3 regions of the Pseudarthrobacter sp. IC2-21 genome follow, and region 1 is predicted to be linked to each of the others. Evidence: predicted binding sites of a transcription regulator. Region 1 holds the regulator's gene; each other region holds the start of a gene.
What was found. Region 1 encodes HrcA, which represses chaperone genes, less so after heat shock. Its sites were predicted from a motif close to TTNGCACTCGNNNNNNNCGAGTGCNAA; they were not measured.

Region 1 (9,551 bases):
CACGGTGTTGGCATCGATGGCGTCAACATAGTTCTTCTGGTTCAGCGTCTTGGGCCGGATGGTCTTTCCCCGGCTGGACAGGATGTCATGGGTGAGGACGTCAACAGGGTTCTGCAGGGACTGGCTGCGGAGCAACGCCACGAGCTGCTGCAGTACTGCGGGGCTGATAACGGTTCCCCGGGCCACAAGGCCGCGCACTTCATGGAGCAGGCGCATGATGCGGGGAACCTCGTCCGCCGGACCGCTGATGGAAAGTTCGTTTCCGCGGACGTGGAAGTTTACCGCCGGGAACTTTTCTTCGATGTACCGCAGGGCCTCATCATGACTGCCGAGAGACTGGACCATCTGATCGGAGTTGTCAAAGAGCACCACCTCCGTCCGGACACCGGGAAGTGAATGGGGAAATTCCCCGGCGGCGCGCTCAGTGTTCAGCCTGCGCTTTCCGTTCGTTGATTCAGTCATGGTGCTGGCCCGCGGGCCCGTGATCTCCTCCGGTTCGGACTTGGTACCGCCGGTTGCTGCGTGAGCGGCCTGTTGCCGAGCACGCCGGAGCCAGCGTTTCCTTCCATCTTACGCCAGCAGGGCACTGGCGGCGGCGACCCGGGACGCCATGTAACAGGCGTTTCCAGGGACCCGGCTGCCCGATCGCCGGCGGTGTTAGATATCAACTTCATATCAGCCGCATATCGTTCCCGTTGCAGTTGGGACAGGGAGGAGTTTTGGGCCCTTTCCGGCGGCCTCGCTATGCCATGCTTGAAGTCCAGCCGTCCGGGGACCGGCTTACCGGGGCCCTGCCCCATCATTCGCAGCCAGGAAGGACACGGGCTATCAGAGTGCCGGAAACACCCGACACCCGCACGGCGGAGCATGCCGTGCGGCCGTTGCGCACGCGGGCTGTCCTGGTCCTTTTTCCGGCCCTCCTTCTCCTGACCGGCTGTATTGCAGATCCCGGCCCCCAGCCCACCCTGACGGCGAACTCCACCGCGGCCGCCACCGGCTCACCTGGAGCGGCCTCTACGAGCGCACCCCTGGAAACCACCCAGTCGTCCAACAAAGCGCCCGTGTATTGGATTGGCCGCAGTAACGGCAGCGTCTATCTTTACCGGGAGTTCCGGGATGTCCCGGAGCAGGAAAACCCGGTCACCCGTGCACTGCGCGCCATGATGTCCGAAAAGCCCCTCGACCCGGATTACTTCACTCCCTGGCAGAGCCCCACTGAGCTGGCAACGTCAATCTCGGGAAAGAATGTCATTACCGTTGATGTCTCGGCGGATGCCTTCAACAGCAATCTCGACGCCGACATGGCAGTTCGTGCCATCCAGCAGTTGATCTTCACCGCAACTGCGGCTGCGGCCAGTTCCGGGCTCATCGATTCGGGTCAGCAGATTCAGGTGCGGGTCCTGGTAGACAGCCATACTGATTATGTGGCCTTCAACCATGTCAGGTTGGGTGCCCCGATGTCCCGGGCGGCCGGCATGGTGGCGCCCGTGTGGATCATCGATCCCCAGGAAGGCACCGAAGTTCCTACCGGCAGTGTGAAGATTACGGGCCGCAGCACGGTGCCGGGGGGCAAGCTGAGGTGGCAGATCCTGCGGTCCGCGGGGAACGCCGACAAGTCGGCGTACCTGACCGGTGAGACAACAGCCGGGGCTGATTCGGCGCAGTCCGGGCTCTTCACGCTTTCGCTCAGTCTCCCGCCGGGAACCTACGAGCTCCGCGTGTGGCAGGCGGATGGCAGCAGCGGCCAGGAACTGAACGTGGACACACGAAAGTTCAACGTCAAGTAGCGGTTGGTTCAGGCGGGCCAGTCAGTTCAGGACGTCGGGGCATTCAGGCGGCCCAGCACGTCGCTCGCAAGCACAACCGCGGCGGGTCCGGCCGTGGAGGATCTCAGGACGTGGTTGCCCAGGAGCGCCGTCACGGCACCCACATCGCAGAGCCTGGTGACTTCCCGGGGACTGATCCCACCCTCCGGACCAACGATGAGCAGAATTTCCCGGGGACCCTGGCCCGCGGGCAGTCCTGCCTGCCAGGCCTCCAGCACCGATCGCAGCGGACGGACGGCGTCTTCGTGCAGGATCACGGCAAGGTCCGCTGCGGCCACGGCGGCAACCAGGCCCGGGGTCTCGACGACGGCGCGCACCTCCGGGATCCAGGCCCGGCGGGCCTGTTTGGCGGCGGCCGTGACGACAGACTGCCATTTGGCGTGGGCTTTCGCCGCGCGCTCACCCTTCCAACGGACAATTGAACGTTCCGACTGCCAGGGAACAACGGCGTCGATGCCCAGTTCAGTGGCCGTTTCGATGGCGAGTTCATCGCGGTCACCTTTGGCCAGTGCCTGGACCAGGACCAGCCGGATGCCCGGCAGGTCCTCCATGGCCAGCTTGGTGCATTCAACGGTGAGTTCCGACGGCGAGGTGGAAACAACCGTTCCAGTAAGTCGCCTGCCTGCACCGTCGGCAATGTCCACGGACTCCCCCGGCGCCAGTCGCTTGACTGTAACCGCATGGCGCGCTTCAGGGCCTTGAAGGGTGAACCGGGCCCCCGGCACCAGCTGGTCCAGCGACCCGGCGCCGCTGAAGAAGACTGGGTTACTCACTGCTAGAGGTTACCGAACCGGTCCCGCAGCTTGGCGAAGACTCCGCCGCTGGCCGTCAGCTTGCCTTCAGTGAACTGCTCACCCCGCAGCTTGGCGAGCTGACGCAGCAGGTCCTCCTGCGCCTGGTCGAGCTTCGAAGGCGTCTCCACCTGCAGGTGGACCAACAGGTCACCGCGGCCGTAGCCACGAAGATGCGTTACGCCCAGTCCGCGCAGCGTGATGACCTCACCGGACTGGGTGCCGGCTTTGACGTCGATTTCCTGCAGCCCGTCGAAGGTTTCCAGGGACACTTCCGTGCCCAGGGCGGCCGCGGTCATGGGGATGTGCAAAGTCGCGTGCAGGTCATCGCCGTCGCGGACAAAGGTGGGATCGTTGTTGACCCGGATTTCAACGTAGAGGTCACCGGCAGGTCCGCCGGCAGGTCCGGCCTCGCCCTGACCGGAAAGCTGGATCCGGGTGCCTGTTGCCACGCCGGCAGGCACTTTGATGGTGAGTGACCGGCGGCTGCGGATGCGGCCCTGGCCGTTGCACTCATTGCAGGGGTCCTTAATGACGGTTCCGAAGCCCTCGCAGGTGCCGCAGGGGGCGGCCGTCATGACCTGGCCCAGGATGGAGCGCACGGCCCGCTGGACCTGGCCGCTGCCACCGCAGATATCGCAGCGTTCAGGGTGGCTGCCCTCACGGCAGCACGAACCGTTACAGGTGGGGCAGGTGACGGCGGTATCCACTTCGAGCTTGCGGTTGACGCCGAAAACGGCGTCGCGCAGTTCGATCCGGACACTGATCAGCGCGTCCTGGCCGCGGCGGACCCGGGAGGCGGGACCCGAGGACCCGCCCGCACCGAAGAACGTATCGAAGATGTCCTGGAACGCGAACCCCTGGCCGGCGTAGGACCCGCCGCCGAAGCCGTTGTCAGTACCGTTTTCGTTGCCGGTGGTGTCATATACACGGCGCTTCTGGGGGTCCGAAAGGACCTCGTAGGCGTGGGTGACGGCCTTGAAGCGGTCCGACGCATCGTCCCCGGGGTTAACGTCCGGGTGAAGGGTGCGGGCCAGCTTGCGGTAGGCCTTCTTGATCTCTTCTCCGGTGGCTTCCGGCGAGACCCCGAGGACGTCGTAGTGGCTGCTCAAAGTTCGTATCTCTTCCCTGTTGTACTGCCGGCGGCGGTGCTGCCGGCACTGCTCTTCGTGCCTGGGCCGGCTGTTAAGGGCCCAGAATTCTTGACAGATAACGGGCTACTGCCCGCACTGCGGCCATGGTGGTGGGATAGTCCATCCGGGTGGGCCCCAGGACACCAACCTTGGCGGTGCTGTCCGGTCCGTAGGCGGTGGCCACCACGGAAGCTTCGGCGAGCCCGTCGTACGGGTTTTCCCGGCCTATGCTCACGGTCACGCCGCGCGGGTCCTGCGCCATGTCGCTGAGCAGGCGGAGCAGGACTACCTGTTCCTCCAGTGCTTCCAGGACAGGACCGATGCTGAGCGGAAAATCCACATTGGACCGGGCAAGGTTCGCGGTGCCGGCCATCACCATGCGGTCCTCCCTGCTGCTGTGGGCGAGCGTCTCCAGTCCATGGGCCAGCGCCTGGGCAGCTGCCCGCTGGCCCGGGGCGACGGAGGACACCACGCCAGGCAGGGACTGGGCCAGCCGGCTCAGCGGTGTTCCGGCCAGCGAACCGAGGAAGTGTGTCCGCAAAGCGGCGATGGCATCCTCGCCGAGGTCCTGGCCGACGTCGATTACACGCTGTTCCACCTTGCCGGTGGTGGCGATCAGCACCAGGAGGACCTGGCGTGGTGCCAGAAGGACAAATTCGATGTGGCGGATGGTGGCCCGGCTCAGGTGCGGGTACTGCACCACTGCCACCTGGTTGGTCAGCTGGGAAAGCAGCCTGACTGTCCTGTCCAGGACGTCATCCAAGTCATCCGCACCCTCCAGCAGCGACTGGATGGCCTTCTTCTCCGCCGGGGACAGAGGTTTGACGGCCGAGATCTGGTCCACAAACAGCCGGTAGCCCTTGTCCGTGGGGATCCGGCCCGCACTGGTGTGCGGAGCGGTAATCAGGCCCTCATCTTCCAGGGCGGCCATGTCGTTCCGGATGGTGGCGCTGGACACGCCGAGGTGGTGGCGCTCAACCAGGGCCTTGGAACCAACAGGCTCCCGGGAGTGCACGTAGTCCTCCACGATGGCCCGCAGTACTTCCAGTTTGCGCGGCTCGCTCACACTCCACCTCCATCCAGGATTGCCGTTCACTGCTTAGGTATTGGTCGCGGTTCGTTAGCACTCGACATGCCTAAGTGCTAACAGTCTAATATGACTCGCCCCGTTGTTAGCATTGGTACCGCTCCGGGCGAACATTCGGCGGCACGATCTAGCGCAAGGTGGAATGAATCCATGCAGTACCAGAACTGGGGTCCTCAGGAGATTGCCGCGCCGGTCCGGAGCGAACTCCCCGAAGTGCCAGTGGAGCGCGGCATGGTCATCGAAGACGCCCAGTCCGGCTGGGTCGGAGCGGTGACCCGGGTGGAGAAGTCCGGCGGCATGCACGTGGTTGCCCTTGAAGACCGGCGCGGCAAATCGCGGTCCTTCAAGCTGGGCTTCGGCTTCCTCCTCGAAGGCCAGCCCATCAGGCTGATGCCCCCGGCGCCCAGGCAGAACGCGGCCGTGCCGGCTGGACGCACGGCGTCCGGCTCGGTCAGCGTGGCGGGCCAGCGTGCCCAGGTGGCCAAGGCAAGCAGGATCTGGGTGGAGGGAAAGCACGACGCCGAACTCGTGGAAAAAGTGTGGGGTGACGATCTGCGGGTGGAGGGCATCGTCGTCGAGCCTTTGCACGGCATCGATGACCTCGCGGGGGCGGTGGCCGAATTCGGTCCCGGGCCCAACCGGCGGCTGGGGATCCTGGTGGATCACCTGGTACCGGACTCCAAAGAGTGGCGTATCGCCGCCGGGGTGATGGCGTCGAAGGGTGCCGCCGGGAACGTGCTGATTGTCGGGCACCCCTACGTTGACGTGTGGCAGGCGATCCGCCCTGCGGTGCTGGGCATTGAACAGTGGCCGGTGGTACCCCGCGGTCAGGATTGGAAAACCGGCATCCTTGCGGCATTTGGCTGGCCGCACGCCACGAAGGAAGACATCGGCCTGGGCTGGCAAAAACTGCTGGGCGCGGTCCGCAGTTACGCGGACTTGGAAGCGTCGCTGCTCGGGCGGGTGGAGGAGGTCATCGACTTCCTGACGGCGCCGTGACCCCTGGCGCCTCGCCCGCTGCCGGGCTGTTCCGGCCCTGGCCCCTGCGGACGACGGCAGCATTTGGCGGCACAACAAGTATTCTTGGTAGTGCGGAGGCTGTTCCTGCATCAGCCCGGCATTCTCCACATCAGCACGATTGCACTTTCGAAGGATGAAACCGTGGCACAAAACGCACGCGAGCACCGGGACGACCAAGGCCGTTCCGAGTACCAGGGCGTCCCCGCAAACGCGTTGCCCCTCACTGCCAGCGAGGACCGGCAATGGGCCACACTGGCACACTTTGGCGGGATCCTCGGTTGTGTACCGTCCCTGCTGATCTACCTGATCTTCCGTGAACGCGGACCGTTCACCGCACAGGAATCCAAGGAAGCGCTGAACTTCAGCCTGCCGCCCACCATCGCGGCGCTGGTGGCCAATCTTTTGGTCTTTATTCCGGTGGTGGGCAACATTTTTGCCGTCATCGCCACCCTCATCTGGATTGCACTGACCTGCTTCTCGGTGTCCGCCGGCATCCATGTCAACAAGGGCCAGCCGCACCGTTACCAGTACAACCTGCGCTGGATCAAGTAACTGCAACGCGAGGTCACTTCGCGCCCGATAATCGCATCGGGCCGGAAGTGACCCCGCGTTGATTTGGCCAGGCTAGTCGGGCAGGATCCTGCGGACCACTGCGTCCGCCAGGAGGCGGCCCTTCAGGGTCAGCACGAGCGTTCCCCTGATGGCGGCCGGCGCGTCAACGAGGCCCTCGGCCATGAGCCCGGCCACGGCGCGGCGTCCCGACTCCCCCAACGTTGCGATGGCGAGCCCCGAAACGAGCCGCGCCTCCAGCATGACGCGCTCCATTTCCCGCGTTTCGGCGTCGAGCGTTTCCCTGCCCGCCGCCGGCGAGAGCCCCTGGGCAAGCCGCCCGGCGTAGGCGGTGGGGTGCTTGACGTTCCACCAGCGCACGCCGCCCACATGCGAGTGCGCTCCCGGGCCGATGCCCCACCAGTCATCTCCGCGCCAATAGGCGAGATTGTGGCGGCAGGCCTGCTCCGGCGTCCGCGACCAGTTGCTGACCTCATACCAGCTGAGGCCTGCTTCGCCGATGAGTTGATCAGCGAGTTCGTACTTGTCGGCGTGGTCGTCGTCGTCGATGCCCGGGACGTCGCCCCGGCGGATCTGGGCGGCCAGTTTGGTGCCGTCCTCCACGATCAGCGCGTAGGCACTGATGTGGTCCGGCTCGTAGGACAGGGCCGTCTCCAGGGAGAAACGCCAGTCGTCCAGGGATTCGCCCGGCGTTCCGTAGATCAGGTCCAGGCTTACGGCCAATCCGGCCTCGCGGGCCCACTGCACCACCTGGGGCACCCTACTGGGAGTGTGCGTGCGGTCCAGGACCTTAAGAACGTGCGGGACGGCTGACTGCATGCCGAAGGAGACCCGGGTGAAGCCTGCGTTTTTCAGGACCGCCAGGGATTCCGGGGTGACGGAATCGGGGTTCGCTTCGGTGGTGACTTCAGCACCGTCCTCCAGACCCCATTCTTCGACGGCGGCGCCCAGGATCCGCGCGAGGTCATCGGCCGGGAGCAGGGTGGGGGTTCCGCCGCCGAAGAACACTGTGCTCATGGGGCGGGCCGGGAGGCCGGATTCGGTGAGGACCCGTGCTCCAAGCCGGACTTCGGAGATCGCCGTGTCCGCATAGGCGTCCTGCGAGGCTCCGCCGCCCAGTTCGGTGGCGGTGTAGGTGTTGAAATCGCAGTACCCGCACCGGACAGCGCAGAACGGGATGTGCACATACAGTCCGAAAGCCCGCCGCCCTGCACCGTCTGCTGCCTGGTCAGGCAGCAGACCGTCCGACGGCGCCGGGTCACCAAGGGGAAGAACGCTAGGCATCAGCGGGTCCCCCACTGAGCGGTGGTCACTTCTTTTTGGCCTTGTCCTTTGATTCGTCGGTGGTGAGTGCAGCGATGAACGCTTCCTGCGGCACCTCCACCGTACCCACCATCTTCATCCGTTTCTTACCTTCTTTTTGCTTCTCCAGCAGCTTGCGCTTACGTGAAATATCGCCGCCGTAGCACTTGGCGAGCACATCCTTGCGGATGGCGCGGATGCTTTCACGGGCGATGATCCGTGAGCCGATTGCGGCCTGGATGGGCACCTCGAACTGCTGGCGGGGAATGAGTTCGCGCAGCTTGGTGGTCATCATCACGCCGTAGGCGTATGCCTTGTCGCGGTGCGTAATCGCGGAGAACGCATCCACCTGTTCCCCTTGGAGCATGATGTCAACCTTGACCAGATCGGCCACTTGGTCGCCGTCGGCCTTCCAGTCCAGCGAGCCGTAGCCGCGGGTCTTGGATTTGAGGATGTCGAAGAAGTCAAAGACAATTTCGGCCAGGGGCAGGCGATATCGGATTTCCACCCGGTCCTCGGAGAGGTAGTCCATGCCGCCCATCACACCGCGCCGGCTCTGGCAAAGTTCCATGATGGCGCCCACGAATTCGTTGGGCGCCAGGATGGTGGCGGACACCATCGGCTCGCGGACCTCCGCGATCTTGCCGGAAGGGTACTCGCTGGGGTTGGTCACGTGGACCACTTTCTTGTCCTCCAGCGTGACCTCGTACTCCACGTTGGGAGCGGTGGAGATGAGGTCCAGGTTGTACTCGCGTTCGAGCCGCTCACGCGTGATTTCCAGGTGGAGCAGGCCCAGGAAACCGACACGGAAGCCAAAGCCCAGCGCGGCCGACGTCTCGGGCTCGTACACCAGTGCGGCGTCGTTGAGCATCAGCTTCTCGAGCGCGTCGCGGAGCACCGGGTAGTCAGTGCCGTCCAGCGGGTACAGGCCGGAGAACACCATGGGCTTGGCGTCGGCGTAGCCGGGGAGGGAGTCAGCGGCCGGCTTGGCAAGGTTGGTGACGGTATCGCCAACCTTGGACAGGCGCACATCCTTAACCCCGGTGATGAGGTAACCGACCTCGCCGACGCCCAGGCCCTTGGACGGGGTGGGTTCCGGCGAGCTCACGCCGATCTCGAGGAGTTCGTGCGTGGCCCGGGTGGACATCATCTGGATGCGCTCACGGGGATGCAGCATGCCGTCCACCACGCGGACGTAGGTAACAACGCCGCGGTACGTGTCGTAGACCGAATCGAAAATCATGGCCCGCGCAGGAGCGTTGGGGTCGCCCACGGGCGCCGGCAGGTCGCGGACAATCTTGTCCAGCAGCACCTCGACGCCCATGCCGGTCTTTCCCGACACACGGAGGACGTCTTGAGGCTCGCCACCGATCAGGCTGGCGAGCTCCGCCGCGTACTTCTCTGGCTGGGCGGCCGGCAGGTCGATCTTGTTCAGCACCGGAATGATGGTGAGGTTGTTCTCCATCGCCAAGTACAGGTTGGCGAGCGTCTGCGCTTCAATGCCCTGGGCCGCATCCACGAGCAGGACTGCGCCTTCGCAGGCTGCCAGCGAGCGGGAGACCTCATACGTGAAGTCCACGTGGCCGGGAGTGTCGATCATGTTCAGGGCATAGCTCTTGCCATCGAGTTCCCAGGGCATACGAACGGCCTGGGATTTGATGGTGATGCCGCGTTCACGTTCGATGTCCATGCGATCCAGGTACTGGGCCTTCATATCGCGCGGCTGAACCACCCCGGTCAACTGCAGCATCCGGTCGGCCAGGGTGGACTTACCGTGGTCAATGTGCGCGATGATGCAGAAATTCCGAATGATGGCCGGATC
Region 2 (10,322 bases), 1.3 Mb from region 1:
ATGGGCATGTTCAAGACCAGTTTCACGAAGACTGTCACAGACTTCGTCGGCTGCCACGATTACGTCCTCGCCCCGGTCCGGCACGTCCTGTGGGTCAAGGGCGCGGAGCGGATCTTCCGCCGGCTCGAAACAGCCCGCACCGGCCAGCAGTTCTACTGACAGCGCGTCCCGCGCATCCCACCACCCACACACCAACGAACGCCAGCGCCTTTCCCCGGCCCGGCGGCGCAGCCACAGATGAGGTTACTTCCGTGAATCCAACCAAGGCAGGAACCGGGCTTGAGCTCGGCGTCCTCAGCGATGCAGAGTTCGAAGCGTTCGCGCTCACACACCCGCAGAACAACTTCATCCAGTCCGCTGACTTCGTCCGGTTCCAGCGTGCCCGCGGCCAGGTGGTGGAGCTCTTCGGCGTCAGGCGCGACGGCGAACTCGTCGCCGCCGGCAAACTGAACTACACCACCAACCGCTGGGGCTACAAGGTCTGCGAGTGCGCCAAGGGCCCCCTGATGGACTACGCGGACGCCGCCCTGGTGCGTGACGTCGTCGGACTTCTCAAAGAGCGCGCCGCCGGGCGCAAAGCAGCGGAACTGCGGATTTCTCCGAACCTGCCGTACATCGCCCGCGATGAAGACGGCGCCGAGCACCCCGAGATCACGGACAACAGGCCGCTCGTGGCAGAGCTGGCCCGCCTGGGCTTTGAACACCAGGGCTCGGAGATGGACTTCGTCAATGTGAATTGGATGTTCATCAAGAAGCTCGAAGGCATCAAGGATTCCGAAGAGCTCATCATGAGCACCAGCTACCGGACCCGCAAAGCCATCCGCAAGGCTGAGAAGAACGGGGTGTTCCTGGAGCAGGCCACCCTGGAAACCCTCGATGAGTTTTACAACGCGCTCAGCACCGCCGGGGACGAGAAGGGCTTCGTGTACCGGGAGCGCGAATACTACGAACAGCTCCTGCGGACCACCTCGCCCGAGTTTACGAAACTGATGATGGCCAAGATCGATATCCCGGCCTACCGGAAGTCCATCACCGAACGCCTGGAAGCCGAGTCCGCGGCTGCGGCGGAGCTCCGCCGCGAGGTTGAGGAAACGGGCAGCAAGAAGAAGGCCAACCGGCTCAAGGTGGTCCAGGACCTGGCGGACAGCTACGAGCGCAGCCTCAAGGACATTGAGCGTTTCCCCGATTCCGTGGGCGTGGCCACCGTGGCTGCCATCCACTTTGTGTGTTTCGGCGACGAAGTGGTGTGCGTGATCGGCGGGACCGTGCAGGACTACATCTACTTCAACGGCGCCACCTCCCTGTACTGGGGCATGATGCTCCACGGGCTGGAGCAGGGCTATGCGCGGTACAACTTCTATGGCACCTTCGGCATCGAGGGGCAGGACGAGGAAGGCCACGGCGGCTACCAGTTCAAGAAGGGCTTCGGCGGCGAAGTGGTCCAACTCGTGGGTGATTTTGTGATGCCGGTCAGGCCCCTGCCCTTCCGGGCGAACAGGCTGGCCCGGGCCGCCGTGGCCGTGGCCCGCACTGTCCTCGGCAAGCTGCCGCTGAAGCGGCAGGCGTAGCACCAACCCACCAAGCGTCAGAGGGAGGCGGACCACCGTGAACAAACGTCCCGAGAATTACCGCGGCAAGCCGCACACCGACGGCCTGCCCAAAACGGAGCCGCTCTCGGCCTCCCAGCTCGGTCACGACGCTGCAGCCAAGCGGATGCTCCGGCGCCTGGTCCAGGGCGAGAACCCGCCGACGGCGCCCCTGAGCATCGTGGACAGGCTCGCGGGGAGCCCCTACGCCAACCCCATGATCCAGGTGGGGGGCGTGGACACCTCTGCCCGCAAGACCCTGGATTTTGCCCTGCACCTCGCCGAAACCATGTTCCGGTACGGGGCCGGCGCCCTGGAAGTGGAGACCAGCATCATCGCGGTCACCGCGGCGCTCGGGCTGAAGAACATCGAGGTGGACATCACCAACCAGTCCGTGGCCATCAACTACGCTCCCAAGGACCAGCCGCCCATCGCGTTGCTCCGGGTGGTGCGGTCCTGGACCAACAACTACGCCGGGCTCGCGAAAGTGCACCGGCTGGTGACGGACATTGTGGCCGGGGGAGTGGGCCGGGATGAGGCCATCCGCCGCCTGGACGAGGCGATCACCAGCCCCAAGCCGTTCCCGCGCTGGATGGTCACCATGGCCTTCGGGGTGTTCGCGGCAGTCTTCGTGGGTGTCCTGGGCGGGGGCCCGGCGTCCTCGGCCATCGCGTTCGTGGCAAACCTCGGCGTCAGCCTCCTGGCCCGCCAGCTGGGCCGGTGGCGGGTTCCGGACTTCTTTACGACGGCGGCTTGCTCCTTCGGTGTCACGCTCACCGCGCTGCTGTTGTGGCGCTTCAACCTCACCAACGCGCCGGCGATCGTGGTGGTGGGCGGCATCCTGCTGCTCCTGCCCACCGGCCGCCTGGTTTCCGCCGTCCAGGACGCCATCAACGGGTTCCCCGTGACGGCCGCGGGCCGGTTCCTTTCCACACTGCTGACCTTCGGCGCGATCGTGGCCGGGATCGCGGTGGCCTCGGTGGTGGGGGCGATGTCCGGGATGCAGGCCATTGACGTTACCGAAACGTTCCCGCCCGCCTACCATCTGTGGGTCCTGGTGATCTTCACGGCCATCGCCGTGATGGCCATCGGCATCACCGAGCAGACGTCGTGGGACCTGCTGCTGCCCACTGCGGGAGTGGGCGTGGTGGGCTACTTCGTCCTGCTGGGCGCCGGTTCCCTGGGCATCGGCGACCGGTTCTCCCCGGCGATCGCCGCCGTCGTGATCGGTCTGCTGGCCCGCGTGGTGGCACTGAAGATGGGCGCCCCGCAGCTGGTGGTGGCCGTTCCGGCTGCGCTGATCCTCCTGCCCGGCCTGACCATCTTCCGCTCCATGTACGTGCTGACCATCGAGGAATCAGAGATCCTGCTCGGGGCCGGCGGAATGCTCAACGCGGGGGCGATTGTGCTGGGCACGGCTGCCGGCATTGTCCTCGGCGATACGCTCGCCCGGCCCCTGACGCGCAGCCTGGCCAGCAACGAGCGGCGCCGCGCCCGGCGGCGGTAAAGCCCGGCTCAGATCTTCCCTGCCTAGATCTTCCCTATGGGGAGTTTCTTCTCAGCCTGGAAGTCGTCTTCCACCCGGCCCTTTGCCCAGTAGCCGGACAGCGAAACCTGGCTCCGCTCCAGGCCGCGCTCGGCGAAGAGCACGGTCCGCAGGGCCTTCATGTAGCCGCGCTCGCCATGGGCGAAAACGTCCACCCGTCCCTCCAGCCAGTCGGCGCCGGCCACGGCCGAAACCAGGAGGTCACCCCCGCCGGCGGGGGCCCCGTTCCGGCGGAGCCAGTTGAGCTGCACGCCTGCCGGGGCTGCGATGTGCTGGATGTCCGCGTCGCTGTCCACCTCAATGAAGGCCAGGCCGCGGGCCTCCGCGGGCAGGGATTCGATGACGGCCGCGATGGCCGGCAGGGCGGCCTCATCCCCGGCGAGGAGGTACCAGTCGGCCTCGGGGGAGGGGTTGTAGCCGCCGCCGGGCCCGGTGAATGTGAACGTGTCCCCGGGCTGTGCACCGGCAGCCCACGGCCCCGCCAGGCCTTCGTCCCCGTGAATCACAAAGTCGATGGCCAGTTCCTGTGCTGCGGTATCCACCCAGCGGACCGTGTAAGTACGGGTGAAAGGCCACTGGGCCCGGGGCAGGGTTTCGCGGATGGTCCACAGATCCAGCGGCCGGGTGTACTCAACGCCGGGCTGCGGGAACACAATCTTGATGTAACGGTCCACATAGTCGTTGTTTACATAGGCGGCGAAGCCCGGGCCGCCCGCCACGATCCTGACCATGTGCGGTGACAGTTCTTCACGCCGGATCACCGTGAGGTCAATCTGCGGACGGGTGTTCTTCGTTGCGCTCGTGGCGGCCGGCACTGTGCTCATAAGGCAACCCTAAGCTAAACAACCGGCGGGAGCTCCCAGGTTACGCCCGTGGAGCCCTGCTCCCGCAGCAGCCTGTTGATGGTGCTGAAGGGTTTGGAGCCGAAGAAACCGCGCGACGCCGATAACGGGCTGGGGTGCGCGCTGTATACCACTGCCGCGCCGTCCAGAAGGGGACGGACACTTTCCGCGTCCTTGCCCCACAGCACCGCCACGAGCGGCAGACTGCGGCCATCGGCCGTGCGGCGGTGGGCAACTGCGGTGACTGCCGCCGTCGTGATCACTTCCCAGCCTTTACCGCGGTGCGAGCCGGCGGCGCCCGCGCGGACGCTCATGACCCGGTTGAGCAGCAGCACGCCCTGATTGGCCCAGGCGGACAGGTCCCCGTGGACCCGCGGTGGGATGCCGAGATCGGACTCGAGTTCGCGGTAGATGTTGGCCAGGCTCCGGGGGATGGGCCGCGTCCGCGGGGCAACGGCGAAGGAAAGTCCCACGGCGTGGCCAGGGGTGGGATAGGGGTCCTGGCCGACGATGAGGACCTTGACATCAGCCAGCGGCTGCCTGAAGGCGCGAAGGACGTTCGACGGCGCCGGCAGCACGCGGTGCCCCGCCTCCACCTCCGCCGCAAGGAAGGTGAGGACGTCCCGCAGCTCCTTTTCAACCGGGGCCAGCGCGGCCGCCCAGTCGGGGGTCATCAGCTCACCCAGCGGCATTGCAGCCAGCTCGGCGAAGCCAACGGCGTCCGCCGGCTCCGCCGCAAGCTCGAACAGGGCGTCAGGTTCAAACACCGTCCCATTCTTGCAAAGTTTTCCGCCGGACCCGGCCCGGGGCGCCCGGCTTCAAATGACAACAATGTTATTTACGCCGTAGCATGGGATGAGATTTCAACCTCACCAGCGAAGGGATGTGCCGTGGCGGAGCCTGCTCGGGAACACCTGCCGGACGCCGCGGAGCAAAGCCGGCTGCTGGCTGACTTCACCCTGCGGGACTCCCCATTGAGCGAGCGCGACCAGCAAATGCTGGCCCTGGAACGGCAGTGGTGGAAGTACGCGGGCGCCAAGGAACAGGCCATCCGGGAGCTCTTCGACCTGTCCGCGACGCACTATTACCAGCTGCTCAATGCCCTCATTGATTCCGAGGCGGCGCTGGCCCACGATCCCATGCTGGTGAAGAGATTGCGTAGACTACGTACGTCGCGTCACCGGGCACGCACTGCTCGCCGCCTGGGTTCCGACGCCTGACTAATTTCGTGCTGAGCCATCAGCAGCAATCAACAAGGACGTCCCTGCACCATGACCAAATACGCTCGCGATGAATTCGACAAGGTACCGGAGACCGCCTCGCGGCAAGGCGTCCACCGCACGGCCACGGCGGCCGCCCGGCGCAGGCTCTGGCCCGTTCTGGCTGTGGGGATCGCCGCGCTGGCCATTGGACTTGTTTCCTTCCTGATTCTTCCCAAACTCGGGTTCACGCAGGCCGGCACGGAACTCTCCACGAGCCTGGAGGCGTCCGCCTCACCCAAGGCAAGCTCCGCCCCGTCGGCCAGCCCGGAATCATCGCCCAGCGCTGAGCCTTCCCCGGGCGCCGCGGCTTCAGCCAGCCCGGAGCCTTCGGCGTCCCCGTCCGCCAGCGAAAAGGCCGCGGTCCTGAACAAGGCCCAGGGAGTCGCCGTGTACAACGCGGCCGGGACAGCCGGGCTGGCCGGACGGGTCAGCTCGATGCTGCAGAACGACGGCTGGACGCTGGGGCAGGTCGGCAACTGGGCCGGCGCACCGCAGCAGGCGTCCCGGATCTTCTACGCTGGTGCGGCGCAGCGGGCCAACGCCGAAGCACTCGGGACCCTGTTGGGCGTCCCCACGCTGGCCGACAGCCAGGAGTTCCAGGTGCCCCTGGTTGTGGTGCTGGGGCCCGATTACCGGTAGCGCCCCGGTCACGCGACCATAACGTTCGGGCCGCCGGGGCCGGGCGGCCCGGCCGCCCCCACGGGTTGTGGCTAGAGTGAATTGAGGCTTCGGGCCCGTTCGCGGCGCACGGACGTACACGGCCCACAGCGGGGTGGACCGTCGGCACTACGGAAAGAGTGGACATCATGGCATTGGGAACCGTCAAGTGGTTCAACGCCGAAAAGGGCTATGGCTTCATTACCGTGGATGGCTCCGGGGATGACGTCTTTGTGCACTGGTCGGCCATCGACGGCGAAGGCTTCCGCGCCCTCGAAGAAGGGCAGCGGGTGGAGCTGGAAGTCGGCGAAGGCGAGAAAGGCCCGCAGGCCGATAGCGTCCGGCCCGCAGAGTGAACCGCGGCACCCCGCCCTTGGCAATCCTCCGCGGCACCCCGCCCTTGGCAATCCTCCGCGGCACCGCGGCGGCAGCCCTCCTCCTGGCACTCGCCGGGTGCGCCGGTGCCGCCGGGGGCAACGCCCGGCTGGACACCGTGGAGGCCTCCGGCGACGGAACCCTGCGGATCGGCCTGATCCTGGACAACACGGGGGAGCAGAGCTTCCTCAATGATGCGCAGCGGGCCGCCGCGGAGGCTGCAGTCAAGGACATCAACGCAGCCGGGGGACACAAGGGCAAGCCTGTCGAACTGATCATCGAAATGGGCGACGATGCCGGGCAGCAGGCCAGGAAACTCGTTGACGGCAAAGCCGACGCCGTGGTTGGGCCGACGGATTCCAGCCACGCGGCAGCTGCCATCGACGTCCTGTCCGCGGCCAGGACACCGCTGATCTCGCCGGCGAACTCGGCGGCGGCGCTGAGCACGTACAAGAGCGGCGGCTACTATTTCCGGACCGCGCCAACGGACGTTGCCCAGGCCTCCGTGCTGGTGAAGCTCGCCAAGGACGGCGGGGCCAGGAAAATCTCCGTGGTCCACCAGGACAGCGCCTACGGCAACGACGTCTCCGCGGCCGTGGCCGCCGCTGCCACGGCTGCCGGCCTGGAAACGGTCAGCACCACGGCCTTCAAGCCGGGTGCCGCGCAGAAGGCAGCGGCGGCCGCCCGGGAAGCCAAACCTGACGCCGTGGTTCTGATCGCCCGGGAGGACGCCCAGGGTGCCCTCGCCGAACTTAACAACGCAGGGTTGTCCGGCAGCAAGCTCATCCTCAGTGACGGTGCCTTCGCGCAGTACGGTTCGGGGCTTGGCTCGAAGGCCCTCGATGGTGCCCGCGCCGTGGTGCCCGGCGGCCTCCCTTCGGCTGCGTTCCAGGCGCGGCTGCTGGCCATCAGTCCGGGCCTGAAGGACCTGTCCTTCGGGGCCGAAGCCTACGATGCCGTGAACCTTGCGGCGCTGGCTGCGGCTACGGCCGGTGACGACGCCGGCCGCTCCATCGCAGCCAACCTGATCACAGCATCCGGCGGGACCCCGGACGGCCAGGAAACCGCCCCGGCCGGTAAAACATGCCGCACCTACGCCGACTGCCTGGCCGTGCTGAAGACGGGGGCAAAAATCAATTACGACGGCGAATCGGGGCATATTGCGTTCGACTCCCATGGCGATATCACGGCGGCGAACTTCATGGTCTTCACCTATGGCGTGGACAACAGGGCCGTGCTCACCGGACGCGAGGCCGCAGGCCGCACCGCGGGCTGATCGCCAACGGCGAACGGCCACCCGCCGGATAGGCGGTTCAGGCGTCCATTCGCTTGCACTCTCACCGGGGGAGTGCTAATTATTGAGTTAGCACTCTGACGTACCGACTGCTAAAGCAAGGTTCGGCATCCGCCGCTTCCGCAGCTTTGGCACCGGGCTCGGAGCGAGAGAAATACCTAGCTGGAGTGAGATCCCCAGCCCCGGCGTACAGAGGCCACGGGCGAAGGATCGTCCGTCGCGGGCACTGCAGTGCGGTTCATTCTTAACGACTGTCCCGAAAGGACTACTGCCGTTATGGCCAAGATCATTGCATTTGATGAAGAGGCACGCCGCGGTCTTGAGCGGGGCCTGAACATCCTCGCCGACGCCGTCAAGGTCACCCTCGGCCCGCGTGGACGCAACGTCGTCCTCGAAAAGAAGTGGGGCGCCCCCACGATCACCAACGATGGTGTTTCCATCGCCAAGGAGATCGAACTGGACGACCCTTACGAAAAGATCGGCGCCGAGCTGGTCAAGGAAGTTGCCAAGAAGACCGATGACGTCGCAGGCGACGGCACCACCACGGCAACCGTGCTGGCCCAGGCCCTGGTCAAGGAAGGCCTGCGCAACGTCGCGGCCGGCGCTGACCCGCTGTCCCTCAAGCGCGGCATCGAGAAGGCCGTAGAGGCCGTCACCGTTGAGCTGCTTGCCTCCGCCAAGGAAATCGAAACCAAGGAAGAGATCGCGGCCACCGCCTCCATCTCTGCTGGTGACGATGAAATCGGCGCCCTGATCGCCGAAGCCCTGGACAAGGTGGGCAAGGAAGGCGTCATCACCGTCGAGGAGTCCAACACCTTCGGCCTGGAGCTCGAACTCACCGAAGGCATGCGCTTCGACAAGGGTTACATCTCCGCTTACTTCGTGACTGATACCGAGCGTCAGGAAACGGTCCTTGAGGACCCGTACATCCTGATCGTGAACTCCAAGATCTCCAACGTCAAGGAACTGGTTGCTGTCCTGGAAAAGGTCATGCAGTCCAACAAGCCGCTGCTGATCATCGCCGAGGACATCGAAGGCGAGGCCCTGGCCACGCTGATCGTCAACAAGATCCGTGGCACGTTCAAGTCTGTTGCCGTCAAGGCTCCGGGCTTCGGCGACCGCCGCAAGGCCCAGCTGGCCGACATTGCTGTCCTCACCGGTGGCCAGGTCATCGCCGAGGAAGTCGGACTCAAGCTGGAGACCGCCGGACTGGAACTCCTCGGCAAGGCCCGCAAGGTTGTTGTCACCAAGGACGAAACCACCATCGTCGAAGGTGCCGGCGACGCCGACCAGATCGCTGGCCGCGTTTCCCAGATCCGCGCCGAGATCGAAAACTCCGATTCGGACTACGACCGTGAGAAGCTGCAGGAACGCCTGGCCAAGCTGGCCGGCGGCGTTGCAGTCATCAAGGCCGGTGCCGCAACCGAGGTTGAGCTCAAGGAACGCAAGCACCGCATTGAGGACGCTGTCCGCAACGCCAAGGCTGCTGTTGAAGAAGGCATCGTCGCCGGTGGCGGCGTTGCACTGATCCAGGCCGGCGCCAAGGCGTTCGCCAACCTGAACCTCACGGGTGACGAGGCAACGGGCGCCAACATCGTCCGCGTTGCCATCGACGCCCCGCTGAAGCAGATCGCCTTCAACGCCGGCATGGAGCCCGGTGTTGTGGTGGACAAGGTCCGTGGCCTGCCCGCAGGCCACGGCCTGAACGCAGCCACCGGCGAATACGTCGACCTGCTGGCCGCCGGCATCAACGACCCGGTCAAGGTGACCCGCTCTGCCCTGCAGAACGCGGCCTCCATTGCCGGCCTCTTCCTCACCACCGAGGCCGTTGTGGCCGACAAGCCGGAGAAGAACGCTCCGGCCATGGGTGGCGGCGACGAGATGGGCGGCATGGGCGGCTTCTAGCCCCCGGCTTTCCAAGCACGAAGCACCAAAGCACAACGCTCGACGGCGGTCCTCACCAAGGGTGGGGGCCGCCGTCGGCCGTTAAGCGCCGACATCAGGGGCAGGCGTCAGGGCGCCGGCGTCAAGGTCAGGTGTTAGGCGCCGACGTCAAGGGCAGGCGGGATCTCTGGCAGGATGGAACAGTGACAATTACAGCAGCGGCCGACGGTTCGGCTTTAGGCAACCCGGGGCCGGCCGGCTGGGCCTGGTACGTGGACGACCACTCCTGGCGGGCGGGCGGATGGCCGCACGGCACCAACAACCAGGGCGAGCTGATGGCCGTCCTCGACTTGTTCCGTGCCACTGCCCACCTTCCCGATGAACACCTGAAGGTCCTCTGCGACAGCCAGTACGTTATCAACTCCATCACCAAATGGATGCCGGGCTGGAAACGGAAAGGCTGGCGAAAAGGGGACGGCAAGCCCGTGATGAACCTTGAGCTGCTCAAGGAACTGGACCGTGAACTTGCCGGCCGCAAGTACACGTTCGAATGGGTTAAAGGCCACGCCGGTCATGACCTCAACGAGGCGGCCGATGAACGGGCCCGCGCGGCGGCCACCGCCTACCAGCAGGGTGTCGCCGCCCGATCCGGGCCCGGCTTCGCCGGTGCGCCCGTTGCAGCGGGCCAGCCCGCCGGTGCCGCCGAGGCCGGGAACCAGTCCGCCGAAGCCACCGGGCCTGCGGGCGCTGCTGCCGGGGCCGGGCGTACCGCCGCCCCGGCCGCCCGCAACGAGCCTTCTGCTGCCGTCAGTGCGGGTCGCTTTGGACAGGCCTCCTTTGCGGAGCCCGACCTGTTCAGCGAGCTCGAGGCCGAGG
Region 3 (10,322 bases), 860 kb from region 1:
TCCGCCAGCGCCTCCCGCATTAGGCTCGGTGTGTCGCGGGCAACGTGGCAAATCAATGGATTTATGACCCGGGAAGAGCCTTGGCAGGTCAGGCCCGGGATGCCAGCCACCGGTTGAGCAGCCCTTCAGGTACTTCTTCCGCCGTCAACGCGAACGACCGGTGGTCAGCCCATGCCCCGTTAATGTGCAGGAACCTGGGCCGGTAACCCTCGTCGCGGAAGCCAAGCTTTTCCACCACCCGCAGGCTGGGGCCGTTCTCCGGGCGGATGTTGATCTCCATCCGGTGCAGTCCGAGGACCTGGAAACAATGGTCGGTGGCCAACGCGACTGCGGTGGGCGCGATGCCATGCCCCGCCCGTGCCTGGTCAACCCAGTACCCCAGGGTGGCCATCATGGCCGAACCCCACACAATGGAGGACACCGTCAGCTGGCCAACGATTGCCGGCGCTGCGGACCGTGGCGTGCGTTCGGTGATCAGGAACGGCAAGGCGGTGCCCTGGGCCGCCTGGATCTTCAGCGACCTGACCATCTGCCGGTAGTCCGGGAGACGGCCGCCGGGAGCGGGATTGGAAGCCTCCCAGGGCTCCAGCCACTTCCGGTTGCGTGACCTCACCTCGGTCCATTCCCGCTTGTCCCGGTACCTGATGGGGCGCAGGACCAGGTCACCACACTCCAGCGTGGTCGGCCAGATCGGACCGGGACGCACGGCAGTTACTTAGCGAGACCGGCAGCGAAGCCCGGCAGCCATTCCCGAAGGCCGGGGCCGAGGTCTTCGCTGTCAATGGCAAGCTGAACGCAGGCCTTAAGGTAGCTGAGCTTGTCCCCGGTGTCGTAACGGCGGCCGCGGAACACCACGCCGTAAACGCCGTAGCCTTCGCCTTCGCCGGCGGCCAGTTCCTGCAGCGCGTCCGTCAGCTGGATTTCGCCGCCGCGGCCCGGGCCCGTGCGTTCCAGCACGTCAAAAACTTCGGGGTGGAGGACGTAGCGGCCAATGACGGCCAGGTTCGATGGAGCCTCGTCCACGTCCGGCTTTTCGACGAGCTTGTTGATCCGGACGTAGCCTTCACCGTCAATCGCCTGGACGTCGGCGCAGCCGTAGGCACTGATCTGGGAGGGCTCCACCTCAATGAGGGCCACCACGGATCCGCCGGTTTTGGCCTGCACTTCGATCATGGTGCTGAGCAGATCATCCCGGGCATCGATCAGGTCATCGCCCAGGAGGACGGCGAACGGTTCGTTGCCGACGTGCTGCCTTGCACGAAGCACCGCATGGCCCAGCCCGTTGGGGTCACCCTGCCGGACGTAGTGGATATCGCCAAGGTTGCTGGCGGCCTGAATGGACTCAAGCTTGGCCATATCGCCTTTGGCTTCCAGCGTGTCCTCCAACGAGGGAACCCTGTCGAAGTGATCCTCCAGGGCGCGTTTGTTGCGCCCGGTGATCATCAGGATGTCGTTCAGTCCAACGTTGACAGCCTCTTCAACCACGTACTGGATGGCCGGCTTGTCCACCACCGGAAGCATTTCCTTGGGCATCGCTTTGGTGGCCGGCAGGAACCGGGTGCCGAGACCCGCTGCGGGGATTACGGCCTTGCGTACAGTCTGCTGAGAGGTAGTCACTGGACTAATCTAACGGAGGGGCAGACCATTCAATAATTCCTGCCCGCCCGTGCCCTGCATCCGGCAGACGGCACATCTGCAACGCGGAAGAGGTGACCCTATGTCCGAGCACGACAGGGCCGTCAAGGAAAGCATCCGGGCACGCCACCGGGCGCAGCGCACGGCCACGCCCTCGGGCCAGCGGGATGCCGCCGGCGCCGCCATCGCCGTCCACGGCGCAACCTGGGCCGAGCAGCTGGCAGGTGCTGCGCCGTCGACCTTTTGCGCCTATTTGGGCGTGGTGCCTGAGCCGCCCACCCTGCCGCTTATCAGCGAACTCCACCGCCGCGGACACACGGTCCTGCTCCCGGTTTGCGAACCGGGGCGCCAGCTGAGTTGGACGCAGTGGACGCCGGAAACAGAGTTCGTCCGCAGCCGCTTTGCCCCTGTCCTGGAACCCGCCGGCCCCCGGCATGGCCTGGCCATCATGGCTTCCGTGTCCGGCCTCCTGATGCCTGCCACGGCACTGGATCTGAGCGGGAACAGGATCGGCCAGGGCGGCGGCTACTACGACGTCCTGCTCGGCTCACTGGCCAGCGAAGGGTTGGAGATCCCGCTGGCGGCCATCGTCTTCGATACTGAAGTCCTGCCGGCCGGAACCATCCCCGCCGAAGCGTTCGACCGCAAAGTACCCGTTGCCTTGACCCCGTCCGGACTGGTTCGGTTGTCGCCCCCTCCTGAATAGCTCCGGCGCCGTGCTAAGGAGCTCCCCGCCGGGGGTGATAGAATTAGCACTCAGGCCCTGAGACTGCTAATGGACGGCCCGCCCGTTCAAGGCAGCGCAGGACCTCTCGTTTGCCCAAGAGGAGGATCACCAGTGCCCACTTATGCCTACGCCTGCAAGGATTGCGGCCACGCCTTCGACGTTTTCCAGTCGTTTACCGACAGCACCCTGACGTCATGCCCGGAGTGCCAGGGTGCCTTGCGCAAGAAGTTCAATAGCGTCGGTGTGGTGTTCAAGGGCTCCGGCTTCTACCGGACGGACTCCCGCGACGCCAAGGGAAGCACCGTTTCTGCAGCTCCTGCGGCAGCGCCTGCCCCGGCAGCTGCACCGGCCCCGGCCGCCGCAACCGCAGCCGCAGCCAGCTGAACGTAGTCATCACCGCGCTTCGTTAGTCACCTTGGCACCGCGTTCGACGCCGGCAGCCAAGTTATCCACATAGGCATCTTCGCTCCTGTGCCCCGCCGTCGCGGGACCATAGCGTGGGTGCCATGCCAGCCACTCTCTTTCGTCCGGGACGCGGAGCCGCATCCGCCGTCCGCCCGGTACGCCGCCCGCCGGCGGCCGGAGTCACCCGCCGCCCCGGCCGCCGCAGATTCCTGTCGTGGCTGAGCCGGAACCGGCGTCTCGCCATCGCCCTCCTGCTGTGCGCTGCCGCCGGGATCACCGTCCATCAGCTCACGCCCCCGCCCGCAGACACGGCCACGACGCTGGCGGCCGCGCGGGACCTGCCCGCCGGCACCGCCCTGGCAGCAGCCGATCTGGCGTCTGTGCGCATTCCCCCGCAGCTGGTGAGTGACGGGTCAATCACCGTGCCAGGCGAAGCGACAGGCAAACAGCTGGCGGCGCCCCTGCGCAAAGGGCAGCTGCTGACGGATTCCCAGCTGCTGGGCCCGGGACTCCTTACCGGAACAGCGGCAGGTGCCGCCGCCGTGCCGCTGAGGATGGCAGACCCTTCCTCGATCCAGCTGGTGTCTCCCGGGCAGCTGGTCAACGTGGTGCTGACCGGAGCCAACGGCTACGACCAGAACTCCCCGTCCGAAGTACTCGCTTCCTCTGTGCCGGTCCTCTGGACATCGGGGCAGGGCGGAAAGACAGGTCAATGGCTCGGGACCGCTGAAACGGACGGGCTGATCGTGGTGGCGGCCGCCCCGGAACAGGCCGCCCGCCTGGCCGGCGCGTCCACCCAGGGCAAGCTGTTCTTTGTCCTCGTCGGACCTCCCGCCGCCGGAGGGTGACGCGGTGAGCGGCGCAGCGCGGCCCGCAGGCAACCTGGCGCGGTTAGCCCCAGTGCGGCGGTTTGTTCTCCTTGAGCCACGAGTCATGATCGTCTTCGGCGCCGTCTCCCCAATTCCGGGGATCGTCCTCAGCCGCCTTGTTCGGCAGGATTCCCCCGGTACCGGCCTTCGGGTCAACGGGCGCGGCTTGGCCGTCGCCGTTGTTGTCCGGCTGGCCGCCGTCTTCGGTGTTGTCCTGGCCGTGGTCCTGCGGGGTCACAACAGCCTCCCTCTCCAGGCGTGGGGCCTGGTCATCGTTCCTATCATCTCCGGCCGTTCCCGCCGGGCGCGAGTCCAGGTCCTCGTCAAAGAAACCACCCGAGGCGGTGCCCCGTCCCGGGGGCAGGACATTTTCGAGTCCCAGGTAGCCGGCAATCCGGTCAGCGCAGGTGGACGGGTCGGTGAAGACCTCGATGGTCCACAGCGGCATGTACCGCCAGCCCATCCGTTCGAGCAACTGCGGACGGAGACGGCTCCGCTCGCGCACACTCATGGTGCGGTACTGTTCCGTGCCGTCGGATTCGATCGCCACCGGCCACGGGATATCCGCGTCGTCCTGACCCATGGTGCTCAGCGGGTCAGCCGCCGCCACCACATCGATGACGCCGTCGTACTGATGCCACACGCGTGCGCCGCGGGCCCGCAGCCGGTCACCGAGGTCGGCCACCAGCGGGTCAGCGCCGAGGGCCTGTTCGCTGGCGGCAGCCCGGGACGCCGGGGTGCCCAGGTCTGTCTTCCCGGCAATTTCGCGGTTCAGCAGCTCGTAGAGTTCCACGGCGCCGTGCGAAAGCCGCGTGTGGTCCAGGTCTTCGGGCTGGAAGCAGGTCAGGACGTGGATCGACCGGCGGGCGCGTGTCATGGCGAGGGCAAATTTTTCCCGGCCGCCCTCAGCGGAAAGCGGACCGAAATTATGCAGCGCCCGCCCATGGGGCGTCCGGCCGAAGCCGGGCGAGAAGATGATGTGGTCGCGGACCAGGCCCTGGGCCCGCTCCAGGTCAACCACGCGGAACGACTCCGCCCCGCCGCCAAAGAACCCGGCAAGTGTGGGGTGGTTGGGAAGCTGCAACCGGATGGACTCGCCAATCCGCGCCGCGTGCCGGAGGCTTGCGGTCACCACGGCCAGGGACGTGCGGGAACGCAGCCGTGCGTGCTCAAAAACCAGTTGCACCACACGGTTGACCTCGGCCACCACGGACTCCACGCCCTCGTGATCGGCACTCGGCAGTCCCGTCCCGTCGGGCAGGTACTCAACCGTCAGCGCCCGGTCCAGGCCGGTGGCAGCCTGGCCCTCGGGCAGCCGGCGGAGACCGTCGTCGTAGAAATTCTTGCTCAGCTGAAGGACCAGGTCCTCATCGACGGCACGGTAGACAAAATTCAGGCGCCACACCGGCAGCACGGCCGAGAGGGCGGTGTAGGCACTTTCCACCCGCTGGTGGGCGGCTTCGCCGGCGGCCAGGCGCTCCACGCCCACGGTAAAGGTCCGGGGGCTGGCAATCTTGGCATCGCCGAAGGCAATCACCTGCTTGGCGCGGGCAATGGATGGCAGGACGGCCTGCAGCGATGTGGCTTCCGCGTCCAGGATGACCACGGCATCAAAGCGCTGCTCAGCCGGCAGGAGACCGGTCATCAGGTACGGGCTGACCGACCAGACCGGAACCAGCATCGGTACGAGGTCCGGCGCCTGGGCGGTCAGGGCGGCCAGTGTCACGCGGCCGTCCTTGAGCAGGCTGCGGAGCAGCTGGGCCTGGCGCGGGTGCTCCGCCAACGCGGCGCTCCACCGCTCGGAAAGGTCCCAGCGCAGGCGCGCGGCACCGCTGGCAATGTGGGCGTTGTCCGCGAGCCGGTATTCGGCCTCCAGCTGGCGGAGGGCGTCGCCGTCGGACATGGCCAGGTAATCATCGCCGCTGATCATGGCTTCCAGGGCCGACTGCCACCAGGCAAGTTCAAGCTCGGCGGCCACGGACTCCGCCGGAACTTCCCGGTCCGCCAGGTCGGAGAGGAGTTCACCCAGGCCATGCTCACGCATGTTTTCCACCAGCAGGGTGCGCTCGGGCAGGGTCTTCAGCGTGTCGGTGTCCGCTACCAGCCGCTCAAGCCGCTCCATGAGTTCCTCATAGCGGGCAGTGGCCAGCGAGCCGCCGGCCGGGGTGTGCCGGAGGGCCTCCCCCAGTTCAGTCAGCTCGCGGTCCAGTGACCGGTACAGAACGTTCATTTCGGCGAGGCCTGAGGGAACGGCCGGGTGGCGCTGGGTCGTGGCGTAGCCGGACCACAGCGCCCGCTGTTCCTGGACCAGCACCAGTGAACTGTGGAGGTCAGCGATGTGGACACCGGGCCGCACGTACTCCTTGGCGACCCGGCGCAGGCGGGACCGCTGCATGGACGCCATATCAATGTTCCGCTCGCGGCGCCAGGCCGAGGTGGCGGTGGCCGAGATCAGGTCATGGACGGGCCGGTCGAAGATGTCGGGCGTGAACTTGTCCAGGCTTTCGCGGACCGCCACCAGCAGTTCGAGCTGCTCGCCCCATTCCGCAAAAGAACTGCCCAGCCGGATCTCGGCGTGCTCGGCCACGCTGTGCATCCGGTCGCGGAGGACCGGAAGGTTCTTCGCGACGGAGCGGGCCAGGTCCTGCGCTTCCTCGGTCTCTTTGCGGGTGAGGAGCCTGGCACCGTGCCATGGACTGGTGGTGGACGCCCGGCTGAAGCTGCCAAGCTCGGCTGCCCGCCGGAGCCGGCCGGCCAGTTCGTTGCGGTCGCGGATGCTGTCCAGCACGCTGCGCTTGAGCCGCACCGTGGTTGCCGGGGCCGGATGGATGGAGGTCAGTTCGGCGAGCGACTGCATGGCCTGGTACGGCGAGCAGCCCCAGCGCTGGCGGACGTTGTGCAGGGAGGCCACATGGTCCATCAGGGCGTGGCGGTGTTCGGTGAGGGTCTTGTGCAGGTTTCCCAGCTGCGGCTCGAGAGATTTCTCGTTGCGCACAATGGCGCGCACCAGCTGGGCCTTGAGCTGCTGGGGTGTGGCGGTGCCGGAAAGCTGGAAGAGGATGGACTCCAGGCCCAGGGCTTCCAGCTGTCCGGATACTTCGTTCAGGCTGGCACGGCGGTCCCCGACCACCAGGACTGACCGTCCCGCGTCCACGAGTGCGCCGATGGTGTTGATCGCGGTTTGGGTCTGGCCCGTGCCCGGCGGGGTGCTGACCACCAGCGAGTCACCGGCCCGCGCAGCGTCGATGACGTACTGCTGGTCCGGGTCGGCGTCAAGGAGCAGGAGTTCGTCGCCGGGGTGGCGGTCGTCCACGCTCGGAAAGCGCGAAGGGTCCGGTTCCTCGACATCCACCACTTCGCCGCCGCCGGCCTTGGCCAGGGCAGTGATCAGCGGGTTGCCGTCGTTGATCCAGGGGTCATCGAGGTTGCCGGACAGATCGGCAAAGGTGGAGACGAGCAGGTTGTGCTGGGCTTCGGCACCGTGGATGGGCCTGATCAGCGTGGCCAGCCGGTCCAGGACCGGCTGCGGATCGAAGCGGGCGGTGCTGTAGGCGAGGCGGGTGACGGCATTGACGTCGAACACGATCCCGTGAATGTTCTTCAGGTGCCGGACCAGGGCCGGGTTGATGTGGGCCTGCTCCGTGAGCTGCAGCTCGTAATCGTCCTCGCCGGGACGGACCGTGAGCGAAATCGCTGTGAGCATGACCGGGGCGGAAATCCGCTGCGGCTTGCCTCCGACGGCGGATGTCCACACCACAGTGCCGGCGGAGAAATACCCGGCGTCGATCCCGCGGTCGTTTGCGAGTTCAAAGATTTTTGAGCGGATATTCCGCGAGGCCCGGGCCGCCACCACGTACTGCTGCTGGTCCCGGATCAGGGTGGACAGCCGGGTGCGGCGGCCCGCCATCAGCTGCGCCAGCCCCGAGGGGTGGGCGTGGGTCAGGTCAATGGAGCCTTCCGGGGTCTTGGTGAAACGCAGCATGGTGTCTGCCCCGGTGACGGGTTTAAGCCCGGACAGCCATTTTCCGAGCTCCTCAGAACCCTCCGGGTGGCCTTGACCAACTGACACTACTGCCTTCTTTTCTGCGTTTACACGTGACGCCCTGGACCATACCGGCATAGATTCGAGCGTAGCCGCAAAAGGAGCCGGGATGAGAGACCGCAACACGGGGTCAGGCCAAATTAGGGGATTTGAACGGATAAGAGCAATGGCCGGCCTCCGCTGACGGAGACCGGCCACTCACACTGTTATTCCCACTCGATGGTTCCCGGCGGCTTGCTGGTCACGTCCAGCACCACCCGGTTCACGCCTTCCACCTCGTTGGTGATCCGGTTGGAGATCCGGGCCAGGAGATCGTACGGCAGGCGGGACCAGTCGGCCGTCATGGCGTCCTCGGAGGACACCGGGCGGAGGACAATCGGGTGGCCGTAGGTCCGGCCGTCGCCCATGACCCCAACGCTGCGGACATCGGCGAGCAGGACCACCGGCATCTGCCATACCTCGTTGTCCAGGCCGGCTGCGGTGAGTTCGGCGCGGGCAATGGCGTCCGCCTTGCGCAGCAGGTCCAGGCGTTCCTTGGTGACCTCGCCGACAATGCGGATGGCGAGGCCGGGCCCGGGGAACGGCTGGCGTCCCACGATTTCCTGCGGGAGCCCCAGCTGGGCCCCCACGGCACGGACCTCGTCCTTGAAGAGTGCGCGCAGCGGTTCCACGAGTTCGAACTGCAGGTCCTCGGGAAGGCCGCCCACGTTGTGGTGGCTCTTGATGTTGGCTGCACCTTCGCCGCCGCCTGATTCGACGACGTCCGGGTACAGCGTGCCCTGGACCAGGAACTTGATCTTCTCGCCGTGGGCCGCCGCTTCGGCGATGATGGCCAGTTCGGCTTCCTCGAACGCGCGGATGAACTCGCGGCCGATGATTTTGCGCTTGGTTTCGGGGTCGCTGACACCGGTCAGGGCGTCCTGAAAACGCTCCTGCTCATTGGCCACGTACAGCTTCACGCCGGTGGCGGCCACGAAGTCGCGCTCCACCTGTTCGGCTTCGCCTTCACGCAGCAGTCCGTGGTCCACGAAGACGCACGTGAGCTGGTCGCCGACGGCCCGCTGGACGAGCGCGGCGGCGACCGCGGAATCAACGCCGCCGGAGAGGCCGCAGATGACCCGGGCGTCGCCGATCTGCTGACGGATCCGGTCCACCTGCTCTTCGAGGATGTTCCCCGTGGTCCAGTTGGGCTCGAGCTTGGCGCCCTTGAACAGGAAGTTCTCCAGCACCTGCTGGCCGTAGGCCGAGTGCTTCACCTCCGGGTGCCACTGCACGCCGTACAGGCCCTTTTCCTCGTTGGCGAACGCGGCAACTTCGGCGCCCGCCGTCGTCGCCAGCACTTCGAAGCCTTCAGGGGCGGTGTGCACGGAGTCGCCGTGGCTCATCCAGGTGTTCTGGTGCTGCGGCATCCCCTCGAGCACGGAGCGGCCTTCGCCGAGGATGGTGGTCTGGGTGGAGCCGTACTCGCGCAGGCCGGTCTTATCCACCTTGCCGCCCAGGGCGTTGGCCATGGCCTGGAAGCCGTAGCAGATGCCGAACACGGGAACCCCGGCCTCAAAGAGATCGGCGCCGACGGACGGGGCACCGTCCGCGTACACGCTGGACGGGCCACCCGAGAGAATGATGGCAGCGGGGTTTTTGGCCAGGAGCTGCTCGGTGCTGTAGGTATGCGGAACCACTTCCGAATACACGTTCGCTTCCCGGACGCGGCGGGCAATCAGCTGCGCGTACTGGGCACCGTAGTCAACAACCAGCACCGGCTTCTGGGAAGTCTGGGGTGCAGAGGGAGTAGTCACCGTCCTAGCCTACTTTGCGCAGTTGCCCCGCCGCACATTCATGGCCGGTGGTGTGACGGAAGGAACGTACGACGGCGGGACTCACCTGCCGCCGCGGCGCGTCAGTACCGCTGGGCCGCCTGCGGGTGCGCGGCGAGCTCCGCTTCGACCTCGGCGTGGAACTTCTTCTCCACGAAGAAGGACAGGAACGGGACCACACCACCCAACGCCAACAGGATGAGCTTCAGGAACGGCCAGCGCATCAGCGTCCACAACCGGAAGTTGGAGATCAGGTACACCACGTACATCCAGCCATGCACGATCAGCACAGCGACGGAAAGGTTGAATCCACCCACCACGCCTTGGGGGTCGGCTTCGGCAAAACCGAATCCGAAGGGCTGCCCGGTGACGGCGTTCGTTCCGCCCGCGAAGAGGTACTGGCCAAACGCGTAGCGTGCGATCAGTTCAGCGCACAGCAGGAGCAGCATCCCGCCGGTCAGGTAGGCCATGACCTTGTAAAATTTCAGCGCGGAACGGATCTGGGCTTCGGTACCGCCGAAGCGGCGCTTCTTGGGCTTACCCTGGGCAGAACCCTGCTGGACGGCCGGTTTCGGTTCAATCATGGCTTTACCTTTTGTTGGAGCTGTTCAGAAGTTGCGGAGCTGGGCGGCGTAGGCGGCGCATCGTCGTGGGCGTCGTCGTCGAGGTCCTCTTCGAGGCCCCGGCGGTAGTCATCCTTCACCAGCCGCCACCAGATAAACAGCGCGAACCCGGCGAACACCACCCACTCCAGGGAGTAGAAGAGGTTGAGCCAGTTGACCTTTTGGGCTGGCGGCTGCGGGCCGATGTTCAGGGGCTTCAGATCTCCG

Region 2: a site for HrcA is predicted at 7,632-7,658, ahead of groL (chaperonin GroEL). Genes of this name have one in related genera too.
Region 3: a site for HrcA is predicted at 2,385-2,411, ahead of SBP01_RS13800 (FmdB family zinc ribbon protein). Genes of this name have one in related genera too.

What each region holds. Positions count from the first base shown of each region.
Region 1 covers NZ_CP139145.1:2,149,583-2,159,133, forward strand. The annotation lists gene SBP01_RS09900 (PhoH family protein) at 1-462, opposite strand, end outside; gene SBP01_RS09905 (GerMN domain-containing protein) at 834-1,787, shown strand; gene SBP01_RS09910 (16S rRNA (uracil(1498)-N(3))-methyltransferase) at 1,814-2,599, opposite strand; gene dnaJ (molecular chaperone DnaJ) at 2,602-3,729, opposite strand; gene hrcA (heat-inducible transcriptional repressor HrcA) at 3,803-4,816, opposite strand; gene SBP01_RS09925 (DUF3097 domain-containing protein) at 4,988-5,836, shown strand; gene SBP01_RS09930 (DUF4870 domain-containing protein) at 5,999-6,409, shown strand; gene hemW (radical SAM family heme chaperone HemW) at 6,482-7,711, opposite strand; gene lepA (translation elongation factor 4) at 7,737-9,551, opposite strand, start outside.
Region 2 covers NZ_CP139145.1:825,283-835,604, forward strand. The annotation lists gene SBP01_RS03865 (lipid II:glycine glycyltransferase FemX) at 1-159, shown strand, start outside; gene SBP01_RS03870 (peptidoglycan bridge formation glycyltransferase FemA/FemB family protein) at 252-1,568, shown strand; gene SBP01_RS03875 (threonine/serine ThrE exporter family protein) at 1,714-3,093, shown strand; gene SBP01_RS03880 (siderophore-interacting protein) at 3,117-3,956, opposite strand; gene SBP01_RS03885 (uracil-DNA glycosylase) at 3,971-4,741, opposite strand; gene SBP01_RS03890 (DUF3263 domain-containing protein) at 4,865-5,194, shown strand; gene SBP01_RS03895 (LytR C-terminal domain-containing protein) at 5,246-5,875, shown strand; gene SBP01_RS03900 (cold-shock protein) at 6,043-6,249, shown strand; gene SBP01_RS03905 (ABC transporter substrate-binding protein) at 6,246-7,544, shown strand; gene groL (chaperonin GroEL) at 7,839-9,467, shown strand; gene SBP01_RS03915 (ribonuclease HI family protein) at 9,650-10,322, shown strand, end outside.
Region 3 covers NZ_CP139145.1:3,008,531-3,018,852, forward strand. The annotation lists gene SBP01_RS13785 (GNAT family protein) at 89-706, opposite strand; gene galU (UTP--glucose-1-phosphate uridylyltransferase GalU) at 712-1,617, opposite strand; gene SBP01_RS13795 (5-formyltetrahydrofolate cyclo-ligase) at 1,718-2,341, shown strand; gene SBP01_RS13800 (FmdB family zinc ribbon protein) at 2,474-2,746, shown strand; gene SBP01_RS13805 (RcpC/CpaB family pilus assembly protein) at 2,869-3,615, shown strand; gene SBP01_RS13810 (AAA family ATPase) at 3,659-7,756, opposite strand; gene guaA (glutamine-hydrolyzing GMP synthase) at 7,885-9,474, opposite strand; gene SBP01_RS13820 (DUF3817 domain-containing protein) at 9,576-10,076, opposite strand; gene SBP01_RS13825 (SURF1 family protein) at 10,073-10,322, opposite strand, start outside.